3 regions of the Azospira restricta genome follow, and region 2 is predicted to be linked to each of the others. Evidence: riboswitches for the same ligand, from Rfam matches in the RefSeq annotation. Region 2 holds a riboswitch; each other region holds the start of a gene.

Region 1 (9,894 bases), 1.8 Mb from region 2:
GTACCGCGTCCGCGGCGTGCTGGAGGAGTTCCGTCAGGAGGTGTGGCTGGAAGAGTCAGCAACAGGAAAGCGAATCGGCGAGAAAGTCGTCAATATCGCGGCCGAGGACGACCGCATCCGGGCAATGGCTGGAGCGTCCTTTGCGTGCTGCAATCTGCACTACCAGGACGAATGGATCAGCGATGAGAACCTTTGGGGCCTGCCGTTCATTCCCGCAGGAACGCCAATCGCCATCCGGGAATATGGACGGAACCGCATTCACGTACTGGTCGATGGACGACAGATGACCATCGGACACGACTATGGCCGCAAGCAGGAGACGAAAGAGCAGCTCGTCGCGAAGCTGGTCGTCAAGGACGACCCTTCCAAACTGATCACCTCATATCCGCCTGCGATCCAGGAGGCCATTCGTTCCGGAAAGCTATTGCGCGGGATGAGCAAGCAGCAGGTAATCCTCTCCCTTGGCTTTCCTCGACCAGACCTGACGACTTCTCCCGATTCACCGGTATGGAAATACTCGACGGTCGATGACGGCGACGTTGAATTGATCTGGGGAACAGATGGCTTGTTGAGCGAGCTAAGGGCGGAAGAAAAGGAACTGCCAGCGAAGATTCTTTTCACTGGACGCCAAGTGGCCGAGTCTGGACAACGATAGCGCCAAATCCCTCCCCTACCGTCAAAATGACAAATCGCCCAAGGCATTTTCACCGCGCGGCCCTGGGTGATTTATACGCACACCAGCAATTTTAGGACTCGACGAACCTGCGATACGCCGCAATACTTCTCGCTCTGGCGCTCCTGAGCGGATGTGCCCATGACATCAACAAGCTCAATGCAGCCCGCTATGCGGAGACAGGTTACACCGCAGTTCGCCGCGGCGACTGGGATTCGGCGCGCCGGGCATACGCACGCGCTGCGGTGAATGCCGATCTTGGCGGATCTCCAGTGCGTGCACGCTCGGTAATGTATTACGAGTATGCGCGAGCGTGCGGTGCTACGTGTTTTTATGACCACGCCGAACAATATCTGCTCAAGGCGCTGAAACTCGACGAAGAGTCGTCGGGACCGGTTCACTATCCCCTTATCGAATTGGCTCGCCTCAATCTCGATCAACGCCAGTTCGTCCAAGCGGTACCCTATTTTGAACGCGCATTGCCAGTCGTTGAAAAACTCGACGCCGCGTCAAAAGACCCGATAGGGTTTGCCGATTTCCTTGACGAATACGCGCAGGCGCTGAGAGAGACCGACCGAGCAGCAGATGCTGCCGTATTTACGGCTCGGGCTGCAGATATTCGCTCCAGGCATTCCGGAGCCGTGTCAAAAACTGATCGCACCCCCTATGGCAAGCACTGCATCAAGAAGGATGAATCGCCTCAAAGTCAGTAGCCTCTCTGCTGTCGCTTGAAATGCACGCGCAAATTGCCCTACATCAAACCCATTCCCCCGCTCCTGCACGATAATCCGCCTTCCATTTCGGTTCGACGAAACGGAACACGGTGCGAATCCGTGGCGGGCCCGCCGCTGTAACCGGGGACGGGCGCTGCATGATCGACTGATCGGCCACTGACGGGGCACACCCCGGCGGGAAGGCAGCAGCGCTCCGGACGATCCGGGAGCCAGAAGACGTGTCGAACCGATCCGGAGCCAAGGCAAGGGCTCCGGCTGACTGCATGCTCACGCGTGCCGTCAGCCGGAGCCCTTTTCTTTTTCACCATTTGATTCGAGGACTCGATCATGACGCAGACCATTCAAGCGCAACAAACCGCCCAGCCCCAGACCGCCGCCGCAAAGGGCGAAGATAAACCCGTCGCCCCGAGCATCGCCACGCGCAAGAGCTGCAATCCGGACGGTATCGGCCTCTCGCACTACGTGCTGATGGACAAGAAGGCGGCGAAGTAACGATGACTGCTGCCGCAACGATGAGCCGGGCCGCCACTGGCGGTCCGGCGCTGGTTCCCGTGGACATCGGCCACGCCGTCTATGCCGCCGTCACCGACCCGGCCACCGCCTTCTGGGGCCTGGTCGACAAGACGCGCGTCAACGAGTCGCTGACCGGCGGTCCGCTGTTCGACGCCTACAGCAAGGAATACGACCGCTTCGCCAGGGAGCTGCACGCGCTGCGCTTCGAGCTGAAGCCCTCCGGCGTCTATCTCAACCCGACCGAGCGCTGCAACCTCAACTGCACCTACTGCTACCTGCCCGGCGAGCAGCGCAGCGGCGGCACGCACATGCCGCGCGAAACGCTCACCGCCTCGCTCGCCGCGCTGCGCGACTACTTCGCCTCCGTCATGGGCGACACGGACAGGAAGCCGCGCGCCATCTTCCACGGCGCCGAGCCGCTGATGAACCGCGACGCGGTGTTCGCCGCGATCGACGAGTTCGCCGACGACTTCGCCTTCGGCGTGCAGACCAACGGCACGCTGCTCGACGACGCGGCGATCGACTTCCTGACCTCGCGCAACGTCAGCATCGGCCTCTCGCTCGACGGCCCGGTCGCCGGCATCACCGACGCCACGCGCCGCACCTGGGGCGGCAAGAGCGTGCACGACAAGGTGCTGACGGCGATGGAGAAGCTGCGCGGCTACGGCTCGTGGAGCGTGATCACCACCTGCAACACCGAGAACCTGCCTTACCTCACGCGCATGGTCGAGCTGTTCCACGCCGCCGAAGTGCCGACCTGCATGCTCAACACCGTCCGTTGCACGCTGCCCGGCGCGCGCGGCGTGAAGCCGGCCGACGGCGACATGGCGAAGGCTTTCTTCGCCGCGCTCGACCGCACGCACGAGCTGTACCGGGAAACCGGGCGCAAGCTGATGGTCGCCAACTTCGCCAACATCCTGTTGGCGATCCTCGCGCCGACCGCGCGCCGGCTGATGTGCGACATCTCGCCCTGCGGCGGCGGCCGCGCCTTCTTCGCGCTGGCGGCCGACGGCGGCCTCTACCCGTGCAGCGAGTTCATCGGCCTGAAGCGCTTCAACGGCGGCAACCTGCTCACCGACGGCGTCGAGGCGGCCTTGAAGTCGGCAGCCTTCCGCCCGGTGATCGAACGCGACGTCGACACCTTCGACCCCTGCGGCTCCTGCGCGATCCGCCATTTCTGCGGCTCGCCGTGCCCGGCCGAAGCGGCCGAGATGAACGGCGGCATGGACAAGATCGGTGCCTTCTGCGACTTCTACAAGGAGCAGGTGAACTACGCGTTGCGTCTGATCGCCGACGGCAAGGCCGACGACTACCTGTGGGACGGCTGGGACGACGGCACCGAGACGGTGTTCAACATCGTCAACTGACGCCGCCGGCGGCCGCCGCTCCGGAATCCTCCGGGGCGGCGGCTTTTTCGCCTACGGCACCGGCGGCAGCGCGATCTCGTCGCTGGTCGCCGCCCCCTGTGAAAACTCCCGGCACAATTCCAGGAAGGCGCGCAGCCCGGCACCGTGGAACTTGTCGCGGTGCCAGACGAAGCTGAAGGTGCGCTTCAGGTCGAGCGCCGGCGTCCGCACTTCGGCCAGGCTGCCGCGGCGGAAGGCGTCCTTCAGCGCCAGCCGCGAGATGCAGCCGAGCCCCAGCCCGCTCTCGACGGCGCGCTTGATCGCCTCGGTATGCTCCAGCTCGAGGCGCACCCGCAGGCCCGGCAGATGATGGCGGAAGGCATGATCGAAGGTCTCGCGCGTCCCCGAACCCGGCTCGCGCAGGATCCACGGCTCCTGCAGCAGGCGCTTCGGCGTCGCGCTGCGGCCGGCCAGCGGATGCCCCGGCGCGCAGAACACCGCCAGCTCGTCGTCGACCCACGGCACCACCGCCAGGTCCGGATGGTGGCAATCGCCTTCGACCAGCCCCAGATCCACCTCGTGCACCGCCAGCGCCTGCAGCAGGTGGGCGGTGTTGCGCACCTCCAGCTTCACCCGCGCCTGCGGGTGGCGGCGCAGGAACTCGGCGACGATCAGCGTTGCCAGATAGTTGCCGATCGTCAGCGTGGCGCCGATGTTCAGGTTGCCGACCGCCTCGTGCCCCTGCAGCAGGTCGTCGATCTCGGCGGCGCGGTCGAGCAGCTCGACCGCCTTCGGCAGCAGGTTGCGTCCCAGTTCGTTCAGCCGTAGCGACTTGCCGACGCGGTCGAACAGCCGCCGCCCGGTCTGCCGCTCCAGCTCGGCGAGCGCGGTGCTCGCCGCCGACTGGGTCAGCGCGACCGCCCCGGCGGCGCCGGAGACGCTGCCGGAACGCGCGATGGCAGCGAAGATCTCGAGCTGGCGGAGCGTGAAGTGCATATCTGCGATCCTGATATATACGATTTGTACAATCTGTTTCACGGATATTACGCCAACTTCTAGACTGGCGGCGTTCCCACTTCCATCGCAGAGCACGACCATGAGCAAGTACGGCACCGAAACGGTTCTCGACGTCCGCCACTGGAACGACCACCTGTTCAGCTTCCGCACCACGCGCGATCCCGGGCTGCGCTTCGACAACGGCCAGTTCGTGATGATCGGGCTGGAGGTCGACGGCAAGCCGCTGACGCGCGCCTACAGCATCGCCAGCGCCAACCACGAGGAGCATCTGGAGTTCTTCAGCATCAAGGTGCCGGACGGCCCGCTGACCTCGCGCCTGCAACACCTGCGGACCGGCGACCCGATCGTCGTCAGCCGCAAGCCGACCGGCACGCTGGTGCTGCGCGACCTGAAGCCGGGCAAGCACCTCTACCTGTTCGGCACCGGCACCGGGCTCGCCCCCTTCCTCAGCCTGATCCAGGACCCGGAGGCCTACGAGCGCTTCGACAAGGTGGTGCTGGTGCACGGCGTGCGCTGGACCAGCGAACTCGCCTATTCCGAGTTCATCGAGCAGACGCTGCCGAACCACGAATTCCTCGGCGAGCTGACGCAGGGCAAGCTCATCTACTACCCGACGGTGACCCGCGAGCCCTTCCGCAACCAGGGCCGCATCACCGACCTGATCGACTCCGGCAAGCTTTGCGCCGACATCGGCCTGCCGCCGCTCGACCCGGCAGACGACCGCGCGATGATCTGCGGCAGCCCGGCGATGAACAAGGACATGTGCGAGCTGCTCGACGCGCGCGGCTTCAAGGTCTCGCCGTACATCGGCGCGCAGGGCGACTACGTGATCGAGCGCGCCTTCGTCGAGAAGTGATCCGCGACCGCGCCTGAATCGACCAGGCGGCCGACGCGCGTCGGGCTGCAGCCCGGCACCGTCTGCGTCAGGCGCGGCGTGAAATCCGTCGTCGACGCCGCGACCGCCCACGGCACCGGCGCCGCCTCGATGGCGAGGATGCCCGGCGCGACGAGGGCAAGCAGTTTTCCGCGCTGGCTGAGGATGTCCATCCGTTTCTCCTGATCTCGTTGTTGTCCGGAACACCGCGCCAGAGGCGCGACGGAGAAGCTTTAGCCACATCCGTGCCAAGCGGACGATCACCAGGAAAATCAGCGAGTTAGGGGAAAAAATCGGCGCCGGCGGAGCAGCCGCCGGCGGCAGCTGTCGCCACCTGCCGACAGGCACCCGCGCGATCGCGGCAAGTGCCTGTTTCGAGAAGATTCAGCCGCGTCGTCCGCCGGCGACATCGTCGCCGTCGCCGCGGAAATGCGCGGGAACGAGGTCGTGCTTCTGCAGCAGGCGGTAGAGCTCGGTGCGGTTGCGGTCGGCCAGGCGGGCGGCGTCGGAGACGTTGCCGTCGGTCAGCTTCAAGAGCTGCACCAGGTAGTCGCGTTCGAAGCGCAGCTTGGCCTCGGCGTAGCTGAGGACCTCGTTGCCGCGCACGCGCAGCGCGCGCTGCACCAGCGCCAGCGGAATCAGCGGCGAGGTCGCCAGCGCGCAGACCTGCTCGACGACGTTGTAGAGCTGGCGCACGTTGCCCGGCCACGGCGCCGTCGCCAGCGCCTCCAGCGCCTCCGGCGCGAAGCCGTTTACCTTCTTGCCGTACTTCTCGACCAGCGCCTGCAGGAAATGGTTGGCGAGCAGCGGGATGTCCTCGCGCCGCTCGTCGAGCGTCGGCAGCGTCAGGCCGACGACGTTGAGGCGATAGAACAGGTCCTCGCGGAACGCGCCTTCGGCCATCGCCGCCTCCAGGTCGCGGTGCGTCGCCGACAGGATGCGTACGTCGATCGGCACCGCCGCGGTCGCCCCGACCGGGCGCACCGCCCGCTCCTGCAGCACGCGCAAGAGCTTCACCTGCAGCGGCAGCGGCATGTCGCCGATCTCGTCGAGGAACAGCGTGCCGCCGTCGGCCGCCTGGAACAGGCCGAGGTGGTTGGCGGTGGCGCCGGTGAAGGCGCCCTTGACGTGGCCGAACAGCTCGGATTCGAGCAGCGACTCCGGGATCGCGCCGCAATTGACCGCGACGAAGGGCTTCGCCGCGCGCGCGCTGGCGCGGTGGATGGCGCGCGCCAGCAGCTCCTTGCCGCTGCCGCTCTCGCCGCGGATCAGCACGCCGGCGTCGGAGGCGGCGACCAGCTTCGCCTCCTCGAGCACCTCGGCCATCCGCTTGCTGCGGCTGACGATGCCGGCGCGCCACGCGTCGCCGTCGCCGCCGTCCTCCTCCGCCGGCGCCGGCGACAGCGCCAGCGCCTGCCGGATCTTTTCCAGCAGCGCCTGGCTGTCGAAGGGCTTGGTCAGGTAGCCGAAGACGCCGCGCGCGGTCGCCGCCACCGCGTCGGGGATCGTTCCGTGCGCGGTGAGCAGGATCACCGGCAGTGCCGGATGCTGCTGGCGCAGCTCGTCGAACAGCGCGAGGCCGTCGCGCCCGGGCAGGCGCACGTCGCTCAGCACCAGGTCCGGCCGTTCGACGGCGACGCGGGCCAGCGCCGCCTCCGCCGTATCGACCGCGGTCACCCGGTAGCCGCTGGCGCGCAGGCGCATCGACAGCAGGCGCAGCAGGTCGGGGTCGTCGTCGACGACCAGCACGTGCGCCGACGGCGGCTGCAACATCACCGCGAGATTCATGGGGTACCTCCAGGCATGGGTTTCGGCTGCGGCCGCGCCGGCAGGCTGCGCTCGATCGCGGTCAGCGCATCGATCTTCTCCTGCAGCAGGTCGCCGCGCCGCTGCGCTTCGCGCCACTGCTGCTCGAGGCGCAGGCGCTCGCCATACTGGTCGTGCAACAGTCGTGCCAGCGGCGCCAGGTCGGCGGCGTACGGGTGCGCGCTCTTCAGCACGCTCTCGAGCAGCGCCGAGGCGCGCTGCAACTCCGGCGGCCGTGCGTTGGCGAGCTGGATCGCCTGCTGCATCAGCAGGTAGGGATCGCCGCCCGCCGGCCGCTCGCGCAGCGCCTCCGGCGACGGCCGCGGATTGCCCGCGTAGTAGGCGAGCATCGCCCGCAGCGGCGCCTCCTCCGGCGCGGCGACGCGCGCCGGCGGCGTGCCGCAGGCAGCCAGCGCGAGGCACAGCAGCGCCGGCAGGCAGCGACGAAGATCAGTGTTCATGAGGCAGCTCCATCCTGAAATGCGCACCACGGGCTTCCGGCACGAGATAAATGCGACCGCCCTGCGCGGCGACCAGTTCGCGCACGATCGACAGACCGACGCCGCTGCCCGCCGCCGCTGTCGCCGGTCGGCGACTGCCCTGCACGAAGGGTTCGAAGATGCGCTCGGCGTCCTCCGGGGCGACGCCCGGGCCGGCGTCGACGCAGTCGATCATCAGCACGCCGTCGGCGATCCGCGCCGACAGCCGGATCTCGCCGCCGTCCGGGCTGAAGGCGATGGCGTTGGAAAGCAGGTTGCCGAGCGCGACGCGCAGCTTGTCCGGGTCGAGCAGTGCCGGCTGGCGGCCGCCATCGATCGTCACCCGCAACCCGCGCGCCTGCAGTTGCAGCCGCTGCGCCTCGACGCATTCGTCGAGCAGGCCGCGCAGCGCGACGCGGCGGCGCTGCAGGCGGCCGGCGTCGAACACCGTCGCGTGGTAGTTGAGCAGGTCCTCGATCTGCCGCTGCAGCGCCCGCGCATTGTGCTCGAGGATGCCGGCGACCTCGCGCTGGTCGGCGGTCAGCGGCCCGACCACCTGGTCCTGCAGCAGCGCGACGCCTTCGCGCAGCGCGGCGAGCGGGGTCTTCAGCTCGTGCGAGACGTGGCGCAGCACGCGCACGCGGTCGGCCTCCAGCTCGGCGAGGCGCAGGCGCAGCCAGTCGAGGCGACGGCCGAGGCGCTCCAGGTCGACCGGGCCGTGGATCGCGATCGGGGTGTCGAAGCGGCCGCCGCCGAGCTGCTCGATCGCCGCTTCCAGCCGGCTCACCGGACGCAGCAGCCACCAGCCGATCGCCGCGCCGAGCAGCAGCGCGGCGGCGATGGCACCCAGCACCTGCGCCAGCAGGCTGGTCCGGCTGGCTTCCAGCGACTGCAGCAGCGTCGCATTGTGGCGGTCGATCCACTGCCGGCCGGCGTCGGCAAGCGCGGCGTTGGCCGGGCCGAGGCGGGCCAGCGCCGCCAGCGCGGCCTCGCCGCCGTCGGCACGCAGCGCCGCGGCCGCCTCGCCGGCGCCCTGCTCCCAGGCGGCGGCAGCCTGCGAGATTTCCGGGACGCCGACGCCATGCAGGCGCAGCAGCGTCGGCAGCGTCTCGTCGTGGATCGCAACGAAGCGCTCGCGCAGCGCGGCGTCCCGGAGCACGAGGTACTGCCGCGCGCTGCGCTCGAGGTCGACGCTGCGCTCGGCGAGCAGCTGGATGTCGGCCGTCACCTGCACCGCCAGCGCCGCGCCGGCGCGGCTCTCGTCGGCGAAATCCTCGAGCGCCAGCAGGCCGCGCAGCGCCGCCACGGCGAGCAGCAGCGCGACGAGCAGGAAACCGAGCAGCAGGGTCAGGCGGAAGGACAGACGCGGCATGGGAAAGGGACGCGGAAGTTGTGCCCAAGCTTACGCAGGCGGGAAACGGCGGGACAAGCTGTCGTGAAACGACGACAGATCAAATTATAGACAAATCAATCACCTGCCGACGGAGGAAACGCCCGCCGTCGGGCTGCGGCGTCGCGGCGACGCCTCGCTGGCACCGCCGCCGGCCGCCGGGAATCGCCGCCAGCCGCTGTCCCGCGGGACTTTCGCCGCGGCTGGCACGGCCCTTGATAGGGACGCCGCGAACCCCACTCACGGAGACCACGCCATGTTCCATAAGCCGAGCAATCCCTTTGCCAAGGACAGCCCGATGGCCGCCGCCCGCGACGCACTGTCGCCGCAGGCGCGCAGCGGCATCCCGAGCACGCCGCAGACCGCCAACCCCGCGCCGCAGAACGCTGCCGCCGCTGCAGCCGCTGCCGGCGCCAAGCCGGCGGCGGAAGCGGCGAAGCCTGCCCCGCCCCCCGCCGCCGAGTCCGCCGCCGGCAGCGGCAGCCGCCTGATCGTCGGTCCCGACGTCAAGCTGAAGAGCGCCGAGATCCTCGACTGCGACACCCTGGTCGTCGAAGGCCGGGTCGAGGCGACGATGGACAGCCGCGTCATCCGCATCGCCGAAAACGGCCTCTACACGGGCAAGGTCAGCATCGACATCGCCGAGATCCACGGCCACTTCGAAGGCGAACTGACCGCCCGCAGCCAGCTGATGATCCATGCCACCGGCAAGGTCAGCGGCAAGATCCGCTACGGCAAGATGCTGATCGAGGAAGGCGGCCAGATTTCCGGCGAGATCAAGTCGCTCGCCGAGGACGATGCGCCTTCCTTTCGCCCCCGCAGCGAAATCCTCGCCCCCGTGAAGGCCGCCGCCGGCTGACGCCCGGCGCGACCTCCCTTGCGCCGCCGCGGCCGCGACACTCTCCTCCGCCGGCTCGCCGCGGCGCCTTTTTCCCCACTGCCGAGCGGGTCATTTTCCTTGTCCCACGGGGCTCGCCGGGGAGGCGGGCGGGTTACAATGGAGGCCTCTTCGCACAGGAGCGCGCCATGTCCGCCCACCTCATCCTCACCGTGATCGGCGAC
Region 2 (9,894 bases):
GATCTTCGCGTCGATCACTTCCTTCTTGCGCTGCATGCGGTCGTGGTGGCGCTGTTCGCGCGTGCTGTCTTCGCTCATTGCAGAGCCTCCTTGAGTTCGTCCAGGCCTTCGAGCAGACGCGGCCCGGGGTGAAAGAAATTGTCGCCGGGCAGCATCAGCAGCGTCACCGGCAGGGCGCCGAGGCGCGCATCGCAGTGGTTCTCGGCGCGGGTCATGAGGTTCACGACAATGTCCGGGCGCGTTGCCGCGACCAGCGCCGGGATGCTGTCGATCGGCTCGCCGTCGTGCAGGTGATGGATGCCCTCGGCACTTTCCGCGAGCGTAAACCCGGCCTTCTCGGCAAGGTCGCCGAGCATCGTGTTGCGGCCGTAGGAATACGGCCGCGTGGCGCACGCGGAAACGAGCAGGATGCGCCGCTGCCGCGCCGGCATCGCCGCTAGGCGCTGCTGCAGCTCGCGGCTGAAGCGGCGGGCGCGCGCCGCGGCCTCCTCGCTGCCGCTGGCGGCCGCCAGCGCGGCGACCATCTGCTCGCTCTCGGCCAGCGAGCGGTAGCCGCCGAGACGCAGCGAACGGGCGCCGGCCGGCGTGACGGCGGCCAGCGTGTCGGGCGCGGTGAGCATCGAGGTGACGATCAGATCCGGCGCGAGCGCGGCGATCGCGGCGGCATCCGGATCGCTGACGCCGCCGGTGTGCGGCAGCTGGCGTTCGTCGTAGCGCGAGACGCCGACCACGCAGTCGCCGCGGCCGAGCCAGTCGAGGGCGATGGTCAGGTACGGCGACTGGCTGACGATGCGCGGGCAATCGGCGGCGGCCGCGTCGAAGGCGGCGAGCGTCAGCAGGGGCAGCAGCAGGCGCAGCAGATGCATGGAATACCTCCGGAAAAGCGTTCAGCGCGGAATGAAGCCGACCATCCCGTCGGCTTCGATGGCGCGCAGCGGATGCTGGTAGAGCGCGGACAGGCGTTCGGCGGTGAGCATCTCGCGCACCGGGCCGAGTTCGCTGCGGCCGTCGCCGTGGATCAGCAGTGCGCGGTCGCAGTAGCGCCAGGCCAGCGCCGGTTCGTGCAGGACCATGACCACGCCGGCGTGGCAGTCGCGCGCGGCAGCGGCGAACAGGTCGAGCACCGCGATCTGGTGGTTGAGGTCGAGATGGGCGAGCGGTTCGTCGAGCAGGTAGAGCGGCGGCGCCTGCGTCAGCAGCGTGGCGATCGCCAGCCGCTGGCGCTCGCCGCCGGAGAGCGTCTGCACGTCGCGCGCTTCCAGGCCGGCGAGGCCGACGGCGGCGAGCGCGCCGCGCGCGATCTCGGCATCCGCCTTCGACTCCCAGTCCCAGCGGCCGAGGTGCGGGTGGCGTCCGGTCAGCGCCGTCTCCAGCACGGTCGAGGCAAAGGCGTCGCTGTGCCGCTGCGCCAGCCAGCCGCGCCGCTTCGCCGCCGCACGCGGACCGAGCGCGGCATAGCTGTCGCCGCCGAGGCGGACCTCGCCGGCGTCGGCGGCGCGCAGGCCGGCGAGCACCGACAGCAGCGTCGACTTGCCGGCGCCGTTGCGGCCGAGGATGGCCAGCCGCTCGCCGGCGGCGAGCGAGAAATCGAGCGCCCGACAGACCGTGTGGCCGCCGACGGCGACATCGAGTTGGCGCGCTTCGATCAATGCGCTCATTGCCGGTGCCTCGCCAGCAGGAAGAGGAAGACCGGCACACCGATCAGCGCCGTGAGCACGCCGACCGGCAGCTGCTGCGGCGCGACGACGGTGCGCGCCAGCGTGTCGGCCAGCGTCAGCAGTGCGCCGCCGGCGAGCACCGACGCGGGCAGCAGCAGGCGCTGGTCGTTGCCGATCGCCAGCCGCACCAGGTGCGGCACGATCAGGCCGACGAAACCGATCGAGCCGGCGCTGGTGACGGCCGTGGCGGTAACCAGCGAGGCGATGCCATAGACGGCGTAGCGCAGTCGGCGGACGTCGACGCCGAGAGCCTGCGCGGTGTCGTGGCCGCGCGCGAGCAGGTTCAGCTCGCGCGCGAAGGGCAAGGCGGCGATCAGCGCGGCGCCGAGGATGGCCAGCGCCACCGCCGGCGCCCCGGTCTGCGACAGGTCGCCCATCAGCCAGAAGAGCATGCCGCGCAGCTTGTGCTCGGGCGCGATCGACAGCATCAGCGCAACCAGCGCGCCGCAGCCGGCGGCAACGATGACGCCGGTGAGCAACAGCCGCGTCTGCGTCCACGCGCCGTCGCCGTGGGCCAGGCCGAAGACGATCAGCATCGCGCCGAGCGCGCCGCAGAAGGCCAGTCCGTTGATGCCGGCGGCCGATAGCCCGAGCAGGATCGCGAACATCGCGCCGACGCCGGCGCCGCCGGAGATGCCGAGGACGTAGGGGTCGGCCAGCGGATTCCTGAGCAATACCTGCATCAGCGCGCCGGCCAGCGCCAGCAGCCCGCCGCAGGCGAAGCCGGCGAGCGCCCGCGGCAGGCGCAGGTCGCGCACGATCGCCGCGTGCTCGACCGGCTCGCCGAGCAGCGCGGCAAGCACGTCGGCGAGCGGCACCGACAGGCTGCCGACCGCCAGCGCCGCCGCGAAGCTCGCCACGCCGAGCAGCGCGAGCACGGCGAGGACGAGGACGGCGCGGCGGTGGCTGGGCATGGCGGGTCTACTTCGGCGCGTAGCGGATGCCGAAGAACGCGTTGGCGCCGAGGACGCCGTAGTTGTTCACGGTCTCGTAGTACTTGTCGAAGATGTTGTTGCCGCGCGCGAACAGCACCCAGTCCTTGTCCACGCGATACTCGGCGAACAGGTTCACGAGGCCGTAGCCGCCGAGCCGTACGCGATTGGCCGCATCGTCGTAGCGATGACCGACCCACTGCCATTCGCCGCCCAGGGTCCAGTCTCCGAACGACCGGCTGAGATGGCTGAACATCTGCCGTTCGGCACGGCGTGCCAGCCGGTTGCCGGTATCGTCGTCGCGGGTGCGCTGCAAATCGACGGAGACGCCGCCGGACCATGGGCCCGAACGGCCGGCATAGCTGAGCGAGGTTCCCTTCAGCGTCGCCTTGTTCACGTTCTGCGGCGGCCAGCTGTTGATCAGGTCCTCGACCTTGTTGTGGAAGTAGACGGCGGACAAGCGGTGCCCGCTCGTCTCCCACGTGACCCCGGCCTCGGCGTTCTTCGCCTTCTCCGGCTTCAGGTTCGGATTGCCGCCGCCGAAGCCGGTATCGGGGAAGTACAGCTCGTTGAAGGTCGGCGCGCGGAATGCGGTGCCGTAGGAGAGATGCCCGCGCCATGCCGGCGTGAACTGGTAGCCGTAGGTGGCCGCACCGGTGGTCCGGCCGCCGAACTGCGAATTGTCATCACGGCGCAGGTTGAGCTGCAGCTGATGGTTGTCCAGGCCGGCGGTCCAGCCGGCGAGCAGCGAGCGGACGCTGCGCTCGTCCCGCGTGTAGTTGGTGGTTCCCGACACGGCCTGCTTCAGATATTCCGCGGCGAACAGCGCGGTTCCGAGGGGCAGCTTGACGTCGTTCTGCCACACCAGCTGGTCCTGGACCGTCCGGAACTCCCCGGTGGTGACGCCGTTGCGGCGCGTCGTCAGATCGTCGGTGCTGCGGCCGAGACGGACCGTGCTGGTCCAGCTCGCGAGCAGCTTGTTGCGGGAGTAGATCGAGTACGCGGCAACATCCTGTTCGCTCTTGAAGTCGCGGGCTTTCGGCGTCGAATCGTAGCGGCTGGTGCCGTCGGTTGCCAACACCGTGGCGCCGATCTCGTGACCGCTGGCCGGACGGACCGCCAGGCTGCCGGAGAAGCTGCTGTTGCGGTAGCCGTCGCGGTCGGGGTTGAACGAGCTGCTTTTCTTGTTGTGGATGGCGCTGACGCCGTCGGTCTCGTAGTAGCCGCCCTGCAGGCTGAACGACACCAGCTCGTTGCCGCCCGAGATGCCGACACTGCTGTCGCTGGTGTGGTAGGTGCCGTAGCCGGTGCTGGCGTTGAGGCGCGGCTCGCCGCTACCCTTCCGGGTGAAGATCTGGATGACGCCGCCGATTGCGTCGGCACCGTAGAGCGACGAGGCCGGGCCGCGCAGGATCTCGATGCGCTCGACCTGGGACAGCGGGATGCGCGACCAGGTCGCTTCACCGGTCGTCGCCGAGCCGAAGCGCTGGCCGTCGATCAGCACGATCGACTGCTTGGAGGAGGCGCCGCGGATGAAGATGCCGCTGTTCGTTCCCGGACCGCCGTTCGCGGTGTACTGGATGCCCGGCTGGCGGGCGAGCAACTGCTCGATGGTGGTCTGGCCGGCCTGCTCGATTTCCTCGCGGTCGATGACGGTGACGTCGGCCATCAGATCGCTGACCCGCGTGGCCTGGCGGGTCGCGGTGACGACGATGGGATTCAGCTCGGCGTCGGCCGCCGCCATCAGATTGCCGGAGAAGGCGGCGAGCGTCGCCGCCGCCAGCGCATGTCGATTATCGATTTTCATGGTTACCCCTGATCGCCGGCGAGCGTCCCCGCTGCCGGCATTGCACAGAATGGAACTGCACGGGGGGGCTGAACGGGACGGGGCGCACGGGCGCCGAGCATCCAATGACCGCCTCCCGCGGCATTTCCGCTACTCGTGCGCAGGCCGGTCTCCGGGCTTGCGAGGTTTGTCGTGCCGCCTTCCCAGGCTTCTGGCGGCCCAGTGGCGTTGAGGCACGAATCACTCGCTTACCGTTGCGGGGGCAGCAGCGGAATTGCGTGGCAGTTGGTCTGCCCGCGCACCGCTTTCCCGTTTCACCGCGGCAGAGGAATCTGCGCGCGGCACCTTGCACGGCCCGTGTGCCGCCAACCGGTGTCGGCGACAAAACGGGTGGCGGATTGTACCGTGCGCGACGGTATGGAGGAAGGGGCCGACGCTTGCCTGCAACATAAATCACATTCAAAATGCATTGTTACTCCTTGACTTGACTTGTTTTTTACTTCTATAGTTGCCGCCATGGTCAATGAACTGAACGCGCTCGAGAACAAGATCGCCCAAGTGGCGGGCTTGTGCCGCGCGCTGCGCAGCGAGAACCGCGAGCTGCAACAGCGCCTCGCCGCGGCGGAAGCGGAGAAGCAGCAACTGGTCGAGCGCATGAACGGCGCGCGCGAACGCCTCGAATCCCTGGTCGGGCAGCTCCCCGAAGCGAAGGCCTGAACGTACGCGCATGACGGACCCGAACGCCCCCAACTATCTCGACATCACGCTGCTCGGCAAGGACTACCGCGTCGCCTGCCCGCCCGAGGAACGCGAGGCCCTGCAGGCCGCGGTCTCCTACGTCGACGAGAAGATGCACGAGATCTCCGACCGCACGAAGAGCAACGTCGCCGAGCGCATCGCGGTGATGGCCGCGCTGAACATCGCGCACGAGTTCCTGAGCGCCAAGGCGAAAGGCGGCGAGCCGGTCGGCGGCCTTGATTTCGGAGCCGTCAGGCGTAGAATCGCGGACATGGAGGCACAGCTCGACGTGGTGCTCGCACCGCAGGAAAAGCTGTTCTAGGAACCTCGCGGTTCCCGGGAAACTGCCTCCGCAGAGCGTCCCCTGCGGTGTTCGCCAAGGCCATACATTCCTTGAACCAATGCTGATTGGCATCGGTTGCGGACCAAGACCCCGCTGTTGTGCGCGCCCTTCGTCGGGTGTGCCTGATGCGGAAGGAAAGCAGCCACTCTGAACCCAGGTTCAGGATGCCGGCCGAACGGCACAGGCGGGGGCCAAAACCGACAGCGCGGAAGGTTTCTTCCGCGCTGTTTTCATTTCGGGGGCGCGATGGCGTACTGGCTGATGAAGTCCGAACCCGCCGAGGTATCGATCGACGACCTCGCGGCGCGCGGCACGGTGCCGTGGTTCGGCGTGCGCAACTACCAGGCGCGCAACTTCATGCGCGATGCGATGCGGATCGGCGACCGCGCCTTCTTCTACCATTCGAGCTGCGCCGAGCCGGGCATCGCCGGTCTCTGCGAAATCTGCGCGCCAGCGCACGCCGACGCCACGCAGTTCGACCCGGCCAGCCCCTACTTCGATCCGAAGGCGACGCCGGACAAACCGCGCTGGCTGTGCGTGGACGTGAGCTTCGTACGGAAGACGCGGCTGCTGCCGCTGGCCGAGCTGCGCGCCCACCCCGAACTCGCCGCCATGCCGATCCTGCAGCGCGGCAACCGGCTGTCGATCACGCCGGTGACGGCCGCGGAGTGGAACTTCATCAGCGAAAGGCTGCTGTGACCTTCATCCTGCTCTACCTGGCGCTAGGCGCCTTCGCCGGCTTCGTCGCCGGGCTGTTCGGCGTCGGCGGCGGGCTGACGCTGGTGCCGTTCATGTTCATGATCTTCACCGCGCAGGGCATTCCGCACGAACACGTGATGCACCTCGCGCTCGGCACCTCGATGGCCAACATCACGCTGACCTCGATCTCCAGCATGCGCGCCCACCATGCGCACGGCGCGGTGCGCTGGGACATCGTGCGCGCGATGGCGCCGGGGCTGGTGCTCGGCACCTTCGCCGGCTCGCAGCTGGCCGGCTTTGTGCCGACGCGGCCGCTGACCGCGGTCTTCGTCGTCATCGTCTATTACGCAGCGGCGCAGATGATCCTCGACTTCAAGCCGAAGGCGCACCGCCAGCTGCCCGGGCCGGCCGGCCTGTTCGGCGTCGGCGGCGCGATCGGCGTCGTGTCGAGCCTGGTCGCCGCCGGCGGCGGCTTCCTGTCGATCCCGTTCATGCTCTTCTGCAACGTGCTGATGCACAACGCGGTCGGCACCTCGGCGGCGCTCGGCTTCCCGATCGCGCTTGCCGGCGCGCTCGGTTTCATCGTCGCCGGCTGGCACGATGCCGGACTGCCGGCCGGATCGCTCGGCTACATCTATCTGCCGGCCTTTGCCGCGATCGTCTCGATGAGCATCCTGGTCGCGCCGTTCGGCGCCCGGCTGGCGCACCGCCTGCCGGTGAAGCGGCTGAAGCGCGCCTTCGGCGGCTTCCTCGCGCTGCTGGCGACGAAGATGCTGTGGTCGCTGCTCGCGTAGCGGCCGCTCAGGCGCACCCCGGGAGTACTTCTTCGCGATACGCAAAGCGCATCACTCAGGCGCACCCCGAGAGTACTTCCTCGTGATGCGCAAAGCGCATCACTCAGGCGCACCCCGAGAGTACTTCCTCGTGATGCGCAAAGCGCATCACTCAGGCGCCGGCGTTGAAGTCGCGCAGCGAGGCGACCAGGTCGGCGAAGCGCTCGCCCTGCACCGACACGTGGCTGCGCAGCAGCGCTTCGGCCTGCTCGCTGTCGCCGCGCTGGATCGCCTCGACGATCGCCTGATGCTCGCCGAACGAGGTCGCCATGCGGTTGCGCACACGCAGCTGCAGCCGGCGGTAGGGGCGCAGGCGACGGTGCAGCATTGCCGCCTGCTCGGCGAGGAAGGCATTGTGGCTGGCCTCGTAGATGCGGCGGTGGAAGACCTCGTTCAGCTGGTAGTACTGGTCCGGCGCATTGGCGTCGCGCGCGGCCTCGCAGGCGAGGTGCGCCGCCTGCAGCGCCGCCTGCTCGGCGGGCGTGATCCGCCGTGCCGCCAGCCGGCCGCACATCGCTTCAAGTTCTGCCATCACCTCGAACATCTCGCAGACGCGCTCGGCGCCGATCTCCGGCACCGTCGCGCCGCGCCGCGGCCGGATCTCGATCAGCCCGATCGAGGCCAGCTGGATCAGCGCCTCGCGCACCGGCGTGCGGGAGACGCCGAAACTGTTCGCCAACTCCTGCTCGTCGAGGCGGGTGCCGGGCGGGTAGACGCCGGTGACGATGCGCTCCTCGATCAGTTCGCCGAGCCGTTCGGACTGGCGGGGGACGGCGGCGTTGAGTTCCAGCGGGTGGTTCATGGCAAGGCGATCGCAAGATGGGCTCGATTCAATTATACGAAACTCGTTGACCAGTATTCAAGTTGTGCTATCGTGTATACACAACGGCAAATATTGAATACACAAAAAGAGCTTGGATCATTAGATCAACACGGGTGAGCAAGCCTGCCGTCGCTGATATTCGACCGATCAATCTGGAGGAGACGTCCATGATCTGCAAGACGAAACGCTGTTTCACCCTGGGCTTGGCCGCCGCCGCGCTGGCCTTCGCCGTTCCCGGCGCGCAGGCGCAGGCGCCGCGCGTCATCAAGATATCGCACCAGTTCCCCGCCGCCAGCTCGGAAGACGGCGACTTCCGCGACCGCCTGGTCCGCCGCTTCGCCGCCGAGGTCGAGAAGCAGAGCAAGGGCTCGCTGAAGTTCGAGATCTACCCCGGCAGCTCGCTGATGAAGACCAACAGCCAGATCGGCGCGCTGCGCAAGGGTGCGCTGGATATGAGCCTGGTCCCGCTGGCCTACGGCGGCGGCGAGATCCCGGAAGTGAACATCACGCTGATGCCGACGCTGGTCAACAGCTACGAGCAGGGCCTGCGCTGGAAGACGGCGCCGATCGGCAAGGAACTCGAGCGCATCCTCGCCGAGAAGAACATCAAGATCCTCACCTGGGTCTGGCAGGCCGGCGGCATCGCCTCGACCAAGCGCGCCGTCGCCGTGCCGGAGGACGCCAAGGGGCTGAAGTTCCGCGGCGGCAGCAAGGAGATGGACCAGATGCTGAAGGGCGCCGGCGCCGCGGTGACCGGCATGCCGTCGTCGGAAATCTACAGCGCGATGCAGTCCGGCGTCCTCGACGCCGCGCTGACCTCGAGCACCTCGCTGATCAGCTTCCGCCTGCAGGAGTTCAGCAAGTTCGTCACCACCGCGCGCGACAAGAGCTTCTGGTTCATGTTCGAGCCGCTGCTGATCTCGAAGAGCCTCTACGATTCGCTGACCCCCGAGCAACAGAAGATCGTCGCCGATGTCGGCGCCAGCCTCGAGAAGTTCGGCGTCGAGGAATCGAAGAAGGACGACCAGCGCATGGCCGACGTCTACGCCAAGGCCGGCGCCAAGGTGGTGGACATGGACGAGAAGGCGTTCCTGGCCTGGCGCGCCGTCGCCGAGCAGACCGCGTTCAAGGACTTCGCCGAGAACATCAGGAACGGCCGCGCGCTGCTCGACATGGCGCTCGCCGTCAAGTGACCCCTCCGGCCGGACGCGCCTGCGTCCGGCCCTCCTCATTCCTGCAAGGTGAACTATGAGCCCCGGATATTTCATCAGCCGGACGATCAAGGCCTTCAACGTCGCCACCGGCTACCTGTCGGCCTTCCTGATCGTCGCCGCCACCAGCATCCTCGTCTTCGAGGTCGCAGTCCGCTATTTCCTCGCCTGGCCGACCGACTGGGAGATCGAGCTGTGCGTGATGCTGCTGATCGCCTCCAGCTTCCTGGCGGCGGCGCACACCCAGCTCAACCGCGGCCACGTGACGATCGAGATCCTCGACGAGATCACGCCGAAGCGCTGGACGCAGTGGCGCATGGCCTTCTCCGACCTGCTTTCCTTCCTCTTCTGCGCCTTCATCGCCTGGCACTGCTGGCACCTCTTCCACGAGGCCTGGAGCGAGGGACGGATGAGCGACAGCTCGTGGTCGCCGAAGATGTGGCCAGTGTTCGCGACGATGGCCATCGGCATGACTTCGCTGTCGCTGCAGGTTCTGGTCCAGCTGATCGAGGACTCGCTGCCGGACGCGATGCGCTCGCACCAGCCGCCGGCGCACGACGCTGACGTCCAGCTCGCCATCGAGAGCATCCAGCACCTTGAATCGGGAGGCACGAAATGACCGTCGCACAACTCGGGCTGCTCTATGCGGCCGCCACCTTCGCCTTCCTCTTCTCGGGCATGCCGATCGCGTTCGCCGTCGGCTCGGTGGCGCTGATCTTCATGTACTTCTTCATGCCGGCGGCGCAGCTGTCGATCGTCGCCGAGACGATCTTCTCCGAGCTGAACAGCTTCACGCTGCTGACCATCCCGC
Region 3 (9,894 bases), 1.3 Mb from region 2:
TCGCCGAGCCCGAGTTGGCGCGCGCGGCGGTTGGCGATGAAGCGGAACTGGTCGACGTGCAGCTCGGCGTTGTAGCCGAGGATCGGCTCGCGCAGGATGTAGCCGGCATAGGCCGCCTCGGCCGCCTCGGCTTCGTCCCACAGGCTGCGCAGCGCGGCCGGGTCGAGCGTCAGCTCTTCCTCCTTGAGCAGCTCGCGCACGACGCGGATGCCGAAGGCGCAGTGCAGCACCTCGTCGCGCATGATGTACTGCAGCTGCTCGGCGGCGCCCTTCATCAGCCCGCGCCGCTGCAGCGCGAAGATCGGCGTGAAGCCGTTGTAGAACCAGCAGCCCTCGAAGATCGCGGCGAAGAACAGGTAGGAGAGCGCGAACTCGTGCAGGTTGTCGCGGTCGGCGAGGTCGAAGTCGGAGCGCAGCACGCGCTCCAGGCGGCGGTTGGCGAGCGCGATCTTGCCGTGGATCGCCGGCACCACGCGGTAGCGGTTGTAGATCTCCTGCTGGTCGAGGCCGAGGCTCTCGATGCAGTGCTGGTAGGTCCAGGTGTGCAGCGCCTCCTCGTAGACCTGCCGCGCCTGGTAGATCTGCAGCTCGGGCGCGCTCATCTTCTCCATCACCGCCAGGCCGATGTTGCGCATCGCCAGGATGTCGGAGGTGGTCAGGTAGGCGAGCACGTTCTCGAAGACGTGGCGCTCGGCGGCGGTGAGCCGGTGCTGGTAGTCGTGCACGTCCTGCGCCATGCTGATTTCCAGCGGCGTCCAGTGGTTGCGGTTGGCCTTCAGGAAGAACTCCCAGGCCCACGGGTACTTGAACGGTGCCAGCTGGTTGATGTCGGCGTGGCCGTTGACGATGCGCTTGTCGGCGGCGTTGACCGGCGCCAGCCCGGCCGGCAGCTCCCTCCCCTTCAAGGGGAGGGTTGGGGTGGGGATGGGGGGAGTCAGCGGCAGCGTGATAACCCCATCCCCCTCCCGGCCTCCCCCTTGAAGGGGGAGGAGAGTGGACTCCCGGCCTCCCGCCTCAAGAGGGAGGTGGGCAGGGTTCCGGCTGTCTGCCGGAAGGGAAGGCGAGAGGCTGGGCGTATCCCAGTCGTCGAAGCGGAAAGCGGCGTTCATGGCTTGGGCCTTTGCATGTTCGGTAAGGAAAATCCGTCAGCGTCAGCCAACGGTCCTGGCAACTAGCGGTTAGTCAACCTGAATCCGGTTGATGTAACCCATCGTCATTCCGGGCTTGACCCGGAATCCAGTGGGGTATTTCTGGATTCCGGCACCCCAAGGGCACTTCCTGCGGGGCGCTTTCGCCGGAATGACGAACTTATCCATCTGTTTCAACATGACTGGCTACTCGGGGCGGACTTCGCGGAAGCGCTGCCGGCGGTCCCAGTCGACGTAGAAAATCCCGCCGCGCTCCGCCTCGAAGCTCAGCAGCCGCTCGCCGTTCAGCGACACGGCGCTCTCGCCGCGCGAGAAGTCGAGTTCCGGCTCGCTGCCGCCGCGATTGACGACGATCATCGGGATGCCGGTTTCCCGCGTGCGCCGTTCCCAGGCGTCGCCGGGCCCCATGCCGGCGACCGGCGGCCAGTTGGCCGGCGTCAGCAGGATCGCCGCCCCCTGCGCCGCCTGCCGGGCGGCCGGCTCGGCGGCCCAGGTGTCGGCGCAGATCAGCGTGCCGACGGCGAGGCCGTCGACGACGAACGGCGGGCGCCCGCCGTCGCCGGCCTGCGACCAGCTTTCGGCGCCGCCATGCACGCGCTGCTTGCGGTAGGTGCCGAGGATTGTGCCGTCGCGGTCGATCGCGGCGACGCTGTTGTGCAGCCGGCCGCTGGCCGCGTCGCGCTCGGCGACACCGACGAACAGCGCGACGCGGTTGTCGCGGGCGATCGCCGCCAGCGTGCCGATCCAGGCGTCCGGGAACGACGCGATCCAGTCGGTGCCGATGCGCTTGGCGAAGTGGTAGCCGGTCTCGGCCAGTTCCGGCGTCACGATCCAGTCGGCGCCGTGGCGCACCGCCTCGCGGATGGCGTCCTCGATGCGCGCGCGGTTGCCGGCGATGTCGCCCGGCACGGCGTCGAGATGCAGCAGCGCCAGGCGCAGGTCGCCGGCCGCCTTGGCCGGCCCGGCCGGCGCGGTTGAGGCCTCGGCGAAGCGCTTGCTGCCCGGCAGGAATACGCCGTCCTGCCTGCCCAGCGCCTCGACCACCGCCTGGTAGGTCGCCTTGCCGATCAGTTCGCCGATCCGGCTGTGGCCGCCGGTGTAGGTGGCGCGCGGCGCGGCCGTTCCCGAGACCATGATGATGCTGTCGGTGCCGGTGCCGGTCGCCTGCGCCCCCGGCGTATAGCTGCTCGGCACCCGCAGGTCCTCGAGCGCCGCCGTCTTGCCTTCGGTGACGGTGATCAGCGCGCGCGCCAGCGCCGCGTCGCTGAGCGCGATATTGCTCAGCACCATGATGTTGATCGTGCCGGCCGGCGCTTCCTCTTCGATGTAGGTGCCGGCATCGACGCCGGTGCGCTGTGCGTTGTTCCGCGCCCCCGCCGTCGCCAGCACGGTCACCGTCAGCGGGCCGTGGCGCCGCGTGACGACGGCGAGATTGTCCATGTCGGCGGCGGTGCCCATGCGGGCGACCGCGCTCCGCGGCAGCCCCAGCCGGTCGGCTGTCGCATCGCGCACGCCTTCGCTGTAGCGCTTGCCCGCCGTGCCGAGCCGCGCCCACAGCCGCGGATGCGCGGCATGGTTGATCGCCGCCCGCGCATCGAGCAGGCCGTCGCTGGTCGACAGCACGCGGCGTTCGCCGGCAAAGCGGACGACCAGCGTCTTCTCCCACAAGCCGTCGCGTTCGGCGCGCAGGATCTGCAGCGTGGCGCCGAGTTCGTCGGGCAGCGCCGATTCCGCCGCTGGTTTCGCCCCCGGCGCCGCCGCCGACACGGCCAGCGGCAGCGCCAGCAGCAGCGCCAGCCCGCGGCGCAGGACAACGATCATCGTCGACTTCATTGGCATGCCTCGCACTCGGGGTTGTCGATGCTGCAGAAGCGCGGCGCTTCCTCGGCCGCGGGCGCGGCCTCGTCGCGGCCGCCGGCCTGTTCGGCCTGGCTGGCGCCGAGCGTGCGCAGGTAGTAGGTGGTCTTCAGCCCGCGCCGCCAGGCCAGCTGGTAGATCTCGTCGAGCTTGCGGCCCGACGGCGTCGCCAGGTACAGGTTGAGCGACTGCGCCTGGTCGATCCACTTCTGCCGGCGCGCGGCAGCCTCGATCAGCCAGACCGGGTCGATCTCGAAGGCGGTAGCGTAGCGCGCCTTGAGCTCGTCGGGAACGCGCTCGATGCGCGAGAGCGAACCGTCGAAGTACTTGAGGTCGGCGACCATCACCTCGTCCCACAGGTCGAGCGCCTTCAGGTCGCGCACCAGCGCGGCGTTGACGACGGTGAACTCGCCCGACAGGTTCGATTTGACGTAGAGGTTCTGGTAGGCCGGCTCGATGCTGGCCGAGACGCCGACGATGTTGGAGATCGTCGCCGTCGGCGCGATCGCCACGCAGTTCGAATTGCGCATGCCGTGGCGGGCGATGCGCTCGCGCAGCCCCGCCCAGTCGAGGCGCGCGCCGCGGTCGACCTCGACGTCGCCGCCGCGGCCGGCTTCGAGCAGGTCGAGCGAGTCGAGCGGCAGGATGCCGCGCTCCCACAGGCTGCCGGCGAAGCTCGAATAGCGGCCGCGCTCCTCGGCGAGCACGGTCGAGGCGCGGTAGGCGTGGTAGCAGACGGCCTCCATGCTGCGGTCGGCGAAGTCGACGGCAGCGTCCGAGGCGTAGGCGATGCCCAGCTCGTAGAGGCAGTCGGCGAAGCCCATGATGCCGAGCCCGACCGGGCGGTGGCGCAGGTTGGCGTTGCGCGCTTTGGGCGTCGCGTAGTAGTTGAGGTCGATCACGTTGTCGAGCATACGCAATGCCGTGGCGATCGTGCGCGCCAGCTTGTCCTGGTCGAGCTCGCCGTCCTTCAGGTGGGCGACGAGGTTGACCGAGCCGAGGTTGCACACCGCCGTCTCCGAGTCCGAGGTGTTGAGCGTGATCTCGGTGCACAGGTTCGAGCTATGCACGACGCCGGCGTGCTGCTGCGGCGAGCGCAGGTTGCAGGCATCCTTGAAGGTCAGCCAGGGGTGGCCGGTCTCGAACAGCATGGTCAGCATCTTGCGCCACAGCTGCACCGCCGGCACCTTCTTGTGCAGGCGGATGGCGCCGGCGGCGGCCTGCGCCTCGTAGGCGGTGTAGGCGGCGGCGAAGTCGGCGCCGAAGCGGTCGTGCAGGTCGGGCACGTCGGACGGCGAGAACAGCGTCCACTCGCCGTTCTGCCGCACGCGCTGCATGAACAGGTCGGGAATCCAGTGCGCGGTGTTCATGTCGTGCGTGCGCCGGCGCTCGTCGCCGGTGTTCTTCCTGAGGTCGAGGAACTCCTCGATGTCGAGGTGCCAGGTCTCCAGGTAGGCGCACACCGCGCCCTTGCGCTTGCCGCCCTGGTTCACCGCCAGCGCCGTGTCGTTCACCACCTTGAGGAAGGGGATCACGCCCTGGCTCTGGCCGTTGGTGCCGCGGATGCGGCTGCCCAGCGCGCGCACCGGTGTCCAGTCGTTGCCGAGGCCGCCGGCGTACTTCTGCAGCAGCGCGTTCTCCTTGACCGCCTGGTAGATGCCGTCGAGGTCGTCGGCGACCGTCGTCAGGTAGCACGACGAGAGCTGCGGGTGCAGCGTGCCGCTGTTGAACAGCGTCGGCGTCGAGCACATGAAGTCGAAGCGGGAGATCAGGTCGTAGAACTCGATCGCGCGCGCCTCGCGGTCGATCTCGTTCAAGGCCAGCCCCATCGCCACGCGCATGAAGAAGAGCTGCGGCAGTTCGATGCGGCGCCCGTCGACGTGCAGGAAGTAGCGGTCGTACAGCGTCTGCAGGCCGAGGTAGCCGAACTGCAGGTCGCGCTCCGGCTGCAGCGCGGCGGCCAGGCGCGCCAGGTCGAAGCCGGCCAGGCGCGGGTCGAGCAGGCCGGCGGCGACGCCCGCGGCGACGAAGTCGGGGAAATATGCGGCGTTCGCCGCCGCCAGTTCGTCGCTCCGCACGGCGCGGCCGAGCGTTTCGCGCGCCAGCGCGGTCAGCAGCAGGCGGGCGGCGACCTGGTTGTAGGCCGGCTCGCGCTCGATCAGCGTGCGCGCGGCGAGGATCAGCGCCTGGTCGACGTCGGCGCGCGGCACGCCGTCGTAGAGGTTCTTCAGCGCCAGGTCGAGCACCGCCGTCGCCGCCACCGCCCCGCCCAGCCCGGCGCAGGCGTCGTCGCAGACGGCGAGCAGCGCCGCGCGGTCGAGCGGGCGGCGCTCGCCGCCGTCGGTCACGTGCAGCGGCGGCGCCAGTTCGTCGGCGGCGGTCACCGCCGCGGCGCGCTCGGCGGCGCGGCGTTCGCGGTAGAGCACGTAGGCGCGCGCCACGTCGTGCTCGCCGGCGCGCATCAGCGCCAGCTCGGCCTGGTCCTGGATGTCCTCGATATGCACCGTGCCGCCGTCGGGCAGGCGCCGCCTCAGCGAGCGGGCGACGGTCTGCGTCAGCCGCGCGACGATCTCGCGGACGCGCGACGACGCGGCGCTCTGGCTGCCCTCGACGGCGAGGAAGGCCTTGGCCAGCGCGACGGCGATCTTGTCGGCGTCAAAGGGAACGACGGCGCCGTTGCGGCGGATCACCTGCAGCGCGGCGAGCGCGCTGTCGTGGCCGGCGGGCAGGGGCAGAACATGGGCGAAGGCAGGGGAAGGCAAGGCGGCTCTCCGTGGTGGGGGCGAAGCACGCGGGGAATGCCGGAAATGGGCGGTCCGGGCCGCAGGCGACGCGGCGCCGGCCCGATGGGCGCAAGCCCGGGAGCGGATCGGCACAACGCGGCAAGGGCAGGATCGGCACGCACACACCTCTCGTCAGGGGCACCCCGCCCCGTGAATGAAAGAAGGTTGGTCGCGGCAGGTCTCCTGGCTCTCGGTTCAACGCGCCTCGCCCGCCTTCCCGGAACGCATCCAGTGGCCATGGGTGAAAACTACGTGGCGAGGCACTCGCCGATGACAGTTGCGGGGGCAGCCCCGGAATTCGGTTCCGCGCGAACGCGGAGCCGGCACCGGATTCCCTTTTAATCCCCGGGCGGGGAACCATCAACGCCGCCGAGTGTAAGCCAGCGGCGCGGGCGGGGTCAATACCGGAACACTAGCGGTAGTAGGTTGGCGGTGGAAAAGCACTAGATGCAGTGCATGCCGCCCGCCGCCGGCTAGGCATCGCGCCGGCGGGCGACGATGCGGAAGTGCAGGTCGAGGCGGTCGGCGACGCGCAGCGCGCCGTTCAGCGCGGTCAGCGGAACGATGCCGAAGTCGCTCTGGCGGAAGTCGATCCGGCCGGCGACGGCGATGCCGTCGGCCAGCGTTTCGCTGCTCACCGGCACGTCGAATTCGCGCGTTGCGCCGTGCACCGTGATCGCCGCGCGCACGGTCGGCGCGTCCGGCGCGTCGCGGCGGACGGCGATGGTGGCGAAGGGGAAGCGGCCGGCGTCGAGCACGCGCGTCAGCATGTTGCGCCGGGTGCCGGCGATCGCCCGCTCGTCGGGCGGCTCGGCGAAACCGGCGGCGGCGCGCTGCGCCGGGTCGTCGACGACCAGCCGCGCCAGCGCCAGGTAGAGGTCGGCGCGGCCGGCGTCGAGGTCGACCTGGCCGCGCAGGTCGTGGCTGGCGACGACGTGGTCGTGGCCGAGGCGGGCCAGCGGGCCGTCGCGGCGCACCTCGACGACGATCCGCGACTGCGCCGGATCGACCTGCAGCACCCGGTGCCCGGCTGCCGCCGCGCGGCGGTAGTCGGCTGCCGGAAAGCCGGCCGGCGGTTCGGCGGGCGGCGCGAGCGCGGCCTCCTCCGGCGGTACGCCCGGCGCGCACGCGGCGAGCACGGCGACGGCGAGCGCCAGCAGCCAGCGTCGGGCAGGGCGACTCGCCCGGCCGGCCGCCATCCTCAGGCCTCGTCTTCGCCGCGCGCCGCGGCCAGCCCGCGCAGCAGCGCCGCGACCTGGCGCGCGCCGGCCGGCGTATCGAGCATCTCCAGCGGCGCCAGTCCGCCGAAGTCGCGCCGCGGTCGGCGCAGCCAGCGCAGCGCGCGCTCGCGGTTGCCGAAGGCGGCGATCGCCAGTTCGAGCAGCGCCGCTTCCTGCGCGTCGTCGGCGGCCGCCGGACCGCCGGCGCGCGGCACGATCGGGATCGTCCGCGGCATGCCGGTCAGCGGCCGACCCACGGCAGCGGCGGCGCCTTCAGCGGCTCGCCGTCGTAGCCGGCGACGCGGCCGAAGCGTTCGCCGTAGCCGCTTTCCCAGTCGCGCTGCGCCTGTGCGACATCCTCCTTGCTGCCGCCGACGAAGTTCCACCAGATCACGATCTCCTCGCGCCGCGGCTCGCCGCCGATCAGCAGCAGGCGGGTGCCGGGGGCGAGGTCGAGCGCCAGCGCGTTGCGGCCGCTGCCGAGGTAGGCCAGCTCGTCGGCAGCGATGCGTTCGCCGCCGAGGTGCACCTCGCCGGTGAGCGGCAGGATGCCGTACTCGAAGCTGGGGTCGAGCGGCAGCCCGATCGCCGCGTTTTCCGGACTCATCAGGTCGAGGCCGACCAGCGGCGAGTGCAGCCGCGTCGGCGCCACCTGGCCGCCGAAGCTGCCGGCGAGCAGCGTCGCCCGGCAGCCGCCGATTCGCCACTGCGGCAGCGCCGGATGGTGCTCGAAGGCCGGCGCGCAGCCGGCGACCTCGGGCGGCAGCGCGATCCACAGCTGCGCCGCGTGCAGGCGGCGCTCGCCGGGCAGCGACTCCTCGGTATGGACGACGCCGCGGCCGGCGGTCATCAGGTTCACCTGGCCGGGGCGGATCAGCTGCTCGTTGCCCAGGCTGTCGCGGTGCAGCACCTCGCCCTCGATCAGCCAGGTGAAGGTCTGCAGCCCGGTGTGCGGATGCGCGCCGACGCGCATGCCGGCGCCCGGCGCGAAGCTCGCCGGGCCGGCGTGGTCGAGGAAGCACCAGGCGCCGATGGTGCGCCGGCCGCGCACCGGCAGCACGCGCCGGACGGGAATGCTGCCACCGATCTCGGCGCTGCGCGCGGCGATGCGTTCGATGGGCGGTGGCGGGGGGCGTTGCGGCTTGCCTGGCTTCATGGCGTTTTCCTCCGATTGGCAGGTGGCCCGGGGGCGGCGCTTGCTTTCGACACTATAGCGGCGGCGGCCATTCAATTCCCGCGGAAATTCGTCGTCGCGGCGAAAGGCTTGCGTGGAGGCGGGACCGCTCCGGAGTCCGGCGCGGTCCGACGTGGGCGGCCGCGACGCCAATAAAGGCTGCGCCGCCGATCGCTCAAGCCTCCCTGCGCACGCGCCGCCCGTGCAGCGGCACCGGATGTCCGTGCCGGTCCATCAGGATCAGCGGCACGCAGCGCTGGCGGTCGTCGTGGATGGCGACGCAGTCGAGGCACTGGAAGCAGTCGGCGTAGCGGATCGCGCCGCTCTCCTCGATCGCGTTGTAGGCGCAGGCGTGCCGGCAGCGCTGGCAGGGCTGGCCGCATTCGGCGCGACGCGGCAGCCATTGCCAGCGCCGCGTGCGGGCGAGCACGGCGAGCGCCGCGCCGAGCGGGCAGATCCACCGGCAATAGCCCTTGTAGGCGAAGGCGCCGAGCGCCAGCGTCGCCAGCGCGTACCACAGCGCCGGGCCGGCGCGGTCGAAGCCGAGCGTGATCGCCGTCTTGAACGGCTCGGCCTCGACCAGGCGGTCGGCGAGCGCCGGCGCGAACGCCGCGGCGGCGAGGATCGCCACGAGCAGCGCGTACTTGATGCGGCCGAGCGCGCGGTCGAGCCGCGCCGGCACCTTCCACTGCGGCACGCGCAAGGCCTGCGCCGCCTTGCCGACGAACTCCTGCAGCGCGCCGAACGGGCACAGCCAGCCGCAGAAGGTGCCGCGCCCCCAGACCAGCAGCGTCAGCACGGTGAAACCGGCGACCGCCAGCGTCACCGGGTCGTAGAGCACGAAGCCGAGGTCGCGCCCCTGCACCAGCGCGGTCAGCGGGCCGGAGAGGTTGACGATCGAGAGCTGCCCCTGCGCGTGCCAGCCGACGAAGCCGAGCGTCGCCGCCAGCACCGCCCAGCGGAACGCGGCGAGCCGCTGCGGCCGCGCCACCAGCCGGCGCTGCGCGAAGAGCGCCGCGGCGAGCAGCGCGAACAGTGCGCCGAGCGCGGCGAGGTCGGCCGCGCGGTTCTGCCACACCGCCTTCCAGGCGCGCGTCTCGGCGCTCTCGGGGATGTCGAAGAAGCGCTCGGGCAGGCGCTGCTCGACGACCAGCTCGCGCGCGACGCGCTCCGGCCAGACGATGCCCTTCTGCCGCTCGACGCGCAGCGCCAGCTGCCACGGCCGCGCCGGGTCGAAGCCGGCCTGCGCGGCGACGCGGAAGGCGGCGAGTTCGGCGAAGGCCGGCGCGCCGGCGACGGCCAGATCGACGTCCAGGTCGCGCAGCTCGATCGGCAGCCCGTTCTGGCGCAGCGCCAGCCGCTCCGGCACGCCGCCGCGGACGAAATCGTCGCCGATGAAGCCGAGGCGGCCTGCCGAGGCGACCAGCAGCGCGTGCTGCCCCGGTTCGAGGCGCGCCATCAGCTGCCGCCAGCGCGCCTCGCCGAGCAGGTTGCGGCCGACCGTCGGCACGTTCAGGTAGGCCAGCCACAGCTCGCTGGCGGCGTCGTCCGGCCGCGCCAGCGCCGCCGCGTCGGCGCCCTCGACCGCGCTGCCGGCGAACAGCCGCTCGACCTCGGCGTTGCTCGCCGCGAGATGCGCGACGTCGCCGCGCGCGACCAGCACCGGCCAATCGAGCGGCTCGAACACGCCGTCGCGCACCCGCGCCGCCTCG

What was found. Region 2 has a riboswitch for cobalamin ahead of IWH25_RS02180 (TonB-dependent receptor domain-containing protein). Riboswitches for the same ligand answer to the same signal wherever they lie in the genome.
Region 1: another riboswitch for cobalamin. It lies ahead of cbpA (modified peptide precursor CbpA); the one in region 2 lies ahead of IWH25_RS02180 (TonB-dependent receptor domain-containing protein).
Region 3: another riboswitch for cobalamin. It lies ahead of IWH25_RS15085 (ribonucleoside-diphosphate reductase subunit alpha); the one in region 2 lies ahead of IWH25_RS02180 (TonB-dependent receptor domain-containing protein).

What each region holds. Positions count from the first base shown of each region.
Region 1 is NZ_CP064781.1:2,676,346-2,686,239, reverse strand. Features, by position in the region: gene IWH25_RS12960 (hypothetical protein) at 1-655, shown strand, start outside; gene IWH25_RS12955 (tetratricopeptide repeat protein) at 919-1,386, shown strand; cobalamin riboswitch at 1,458-1,647, shown strand; gene cbpA (modified peptide precursor CbpA) at 1,735-1,899, shown strand; gene cbpB (peptide-modifying radical SAM enzyme CbpB) at 1,902-3,287, shown strand; gene IWH25_RS12940 (LysR family transcriptional regulator) at 3,339-4,262, opposite strand; gene IWH25_RS12935 (ferredoxin--NADP reductase) at 4,363-5,139, shown strand; gene IWH25_RS12930 (hypothetical protein) at 5,106-5,330, opposite strand; gene IWH25_RS12925 (sigma 54-interacting transcriptional regulator) at 5,542-6,945, opposite strand; gene IWH25_RS12920 (hypothetical protein) at 6,942-7,424, opposite strand; gene IWH25_RS12915 (sensor histidine kinase) at 7,414-8,814, opposite strand; gene IWH25_RS12910 (bactofilin family protein) at 9,089-9,691, shown strand; gene IWH25_RS12905 (glycine cleavage system transcriptional repressor) at 9,859-9,894, shown strand, end outside.
Region 2 is NZ_CP064781.1:451,454-461,347, forward strand. Features, by position in the region: gene cobO (cob(I)yrinic acid a,c-diamide adenosyltransferase) at 1-78, opposite strand, end outside; gene IWH25_RS02165 (substrate-binding domain-containing protein) at 75-866, opposite strand; gene IWH25_RS02170 (ABC transporter ATP-binding protein) at 888-1,658, opposite strand; gene IWH25_RS02175 (FecCD family ABC transporter permease) at 1,655-2,632, opposite strand; gene IWH25_RS02180 (TonB-dependent receptor domain-containing protein) at 2,640-4,457, opposite strand; cobalamin riboswitch at 4,583-4,787, opposite strand; gene IWH25_RS02185 (hypothetical protein) at 4,953-5,153, shown strand; gene IWH25_RS02190 (cell division protein ZapA) at 5,164-5,496, shown strand; RNA gene ssrS (6S RNA) at 5,533-5,712, shown strand; gene IWH25_RS02195 (EVE domain-containing protein) at 5,779-6,216, shown strand; gene IWH25_RS02200 (sulfite exporter TauE/SafE family protein) at 6,213-7,010, shown strand; gene IWH25_RS02205 (GntR family transcriptional regulator) at 7,162-7,851, opposite strand; gene dctP (TRAP transporter substrate-binding protein DctP) at 8,040-9,065, shown strand; gene IWH25_RS02215 (TRAP transporter small permease subunit) at 9,121-9,702, shown strand; gene IWH25_RS02220 (TRAP transporter large permease) at 9,699-9,894, shown strand, end outside.
Region 3 is NZ_CP064781.1:3,148,298-3,158,191, reverse strand. Features, by position in the region: gene IWH25_RS15095 (ribonucleotide-diphosphate reductase subunit beta) at 1-905, opposite strand, end outside; gene IWH25_RS15090 (adenosylcobinamide amidohydrolase) at 1,335-2,987, opposite strand; gene IWH25_RS15085 (ribonucleoside-diphosphate reductase subunit alpha) at 2,978-5,767, opposite strand; cobalamin riboswitch at 5,945-6,166, opposite strand; gene IWH25_RS15080 (YceI family protein) at 6,262-6,987, opposite strand; gene IWH25_RS15075 (MbcA/ParS/Xre antitoxin family protein) at 6,990-7,244, opposite strand; gene IWH25_RS15070 (pirin family protein) at 7,250-8,164, opposite strand; gene IWH25_RS15065 (4Fe-4S binding protein) at 8,358-9,894, opposite strand, start outside.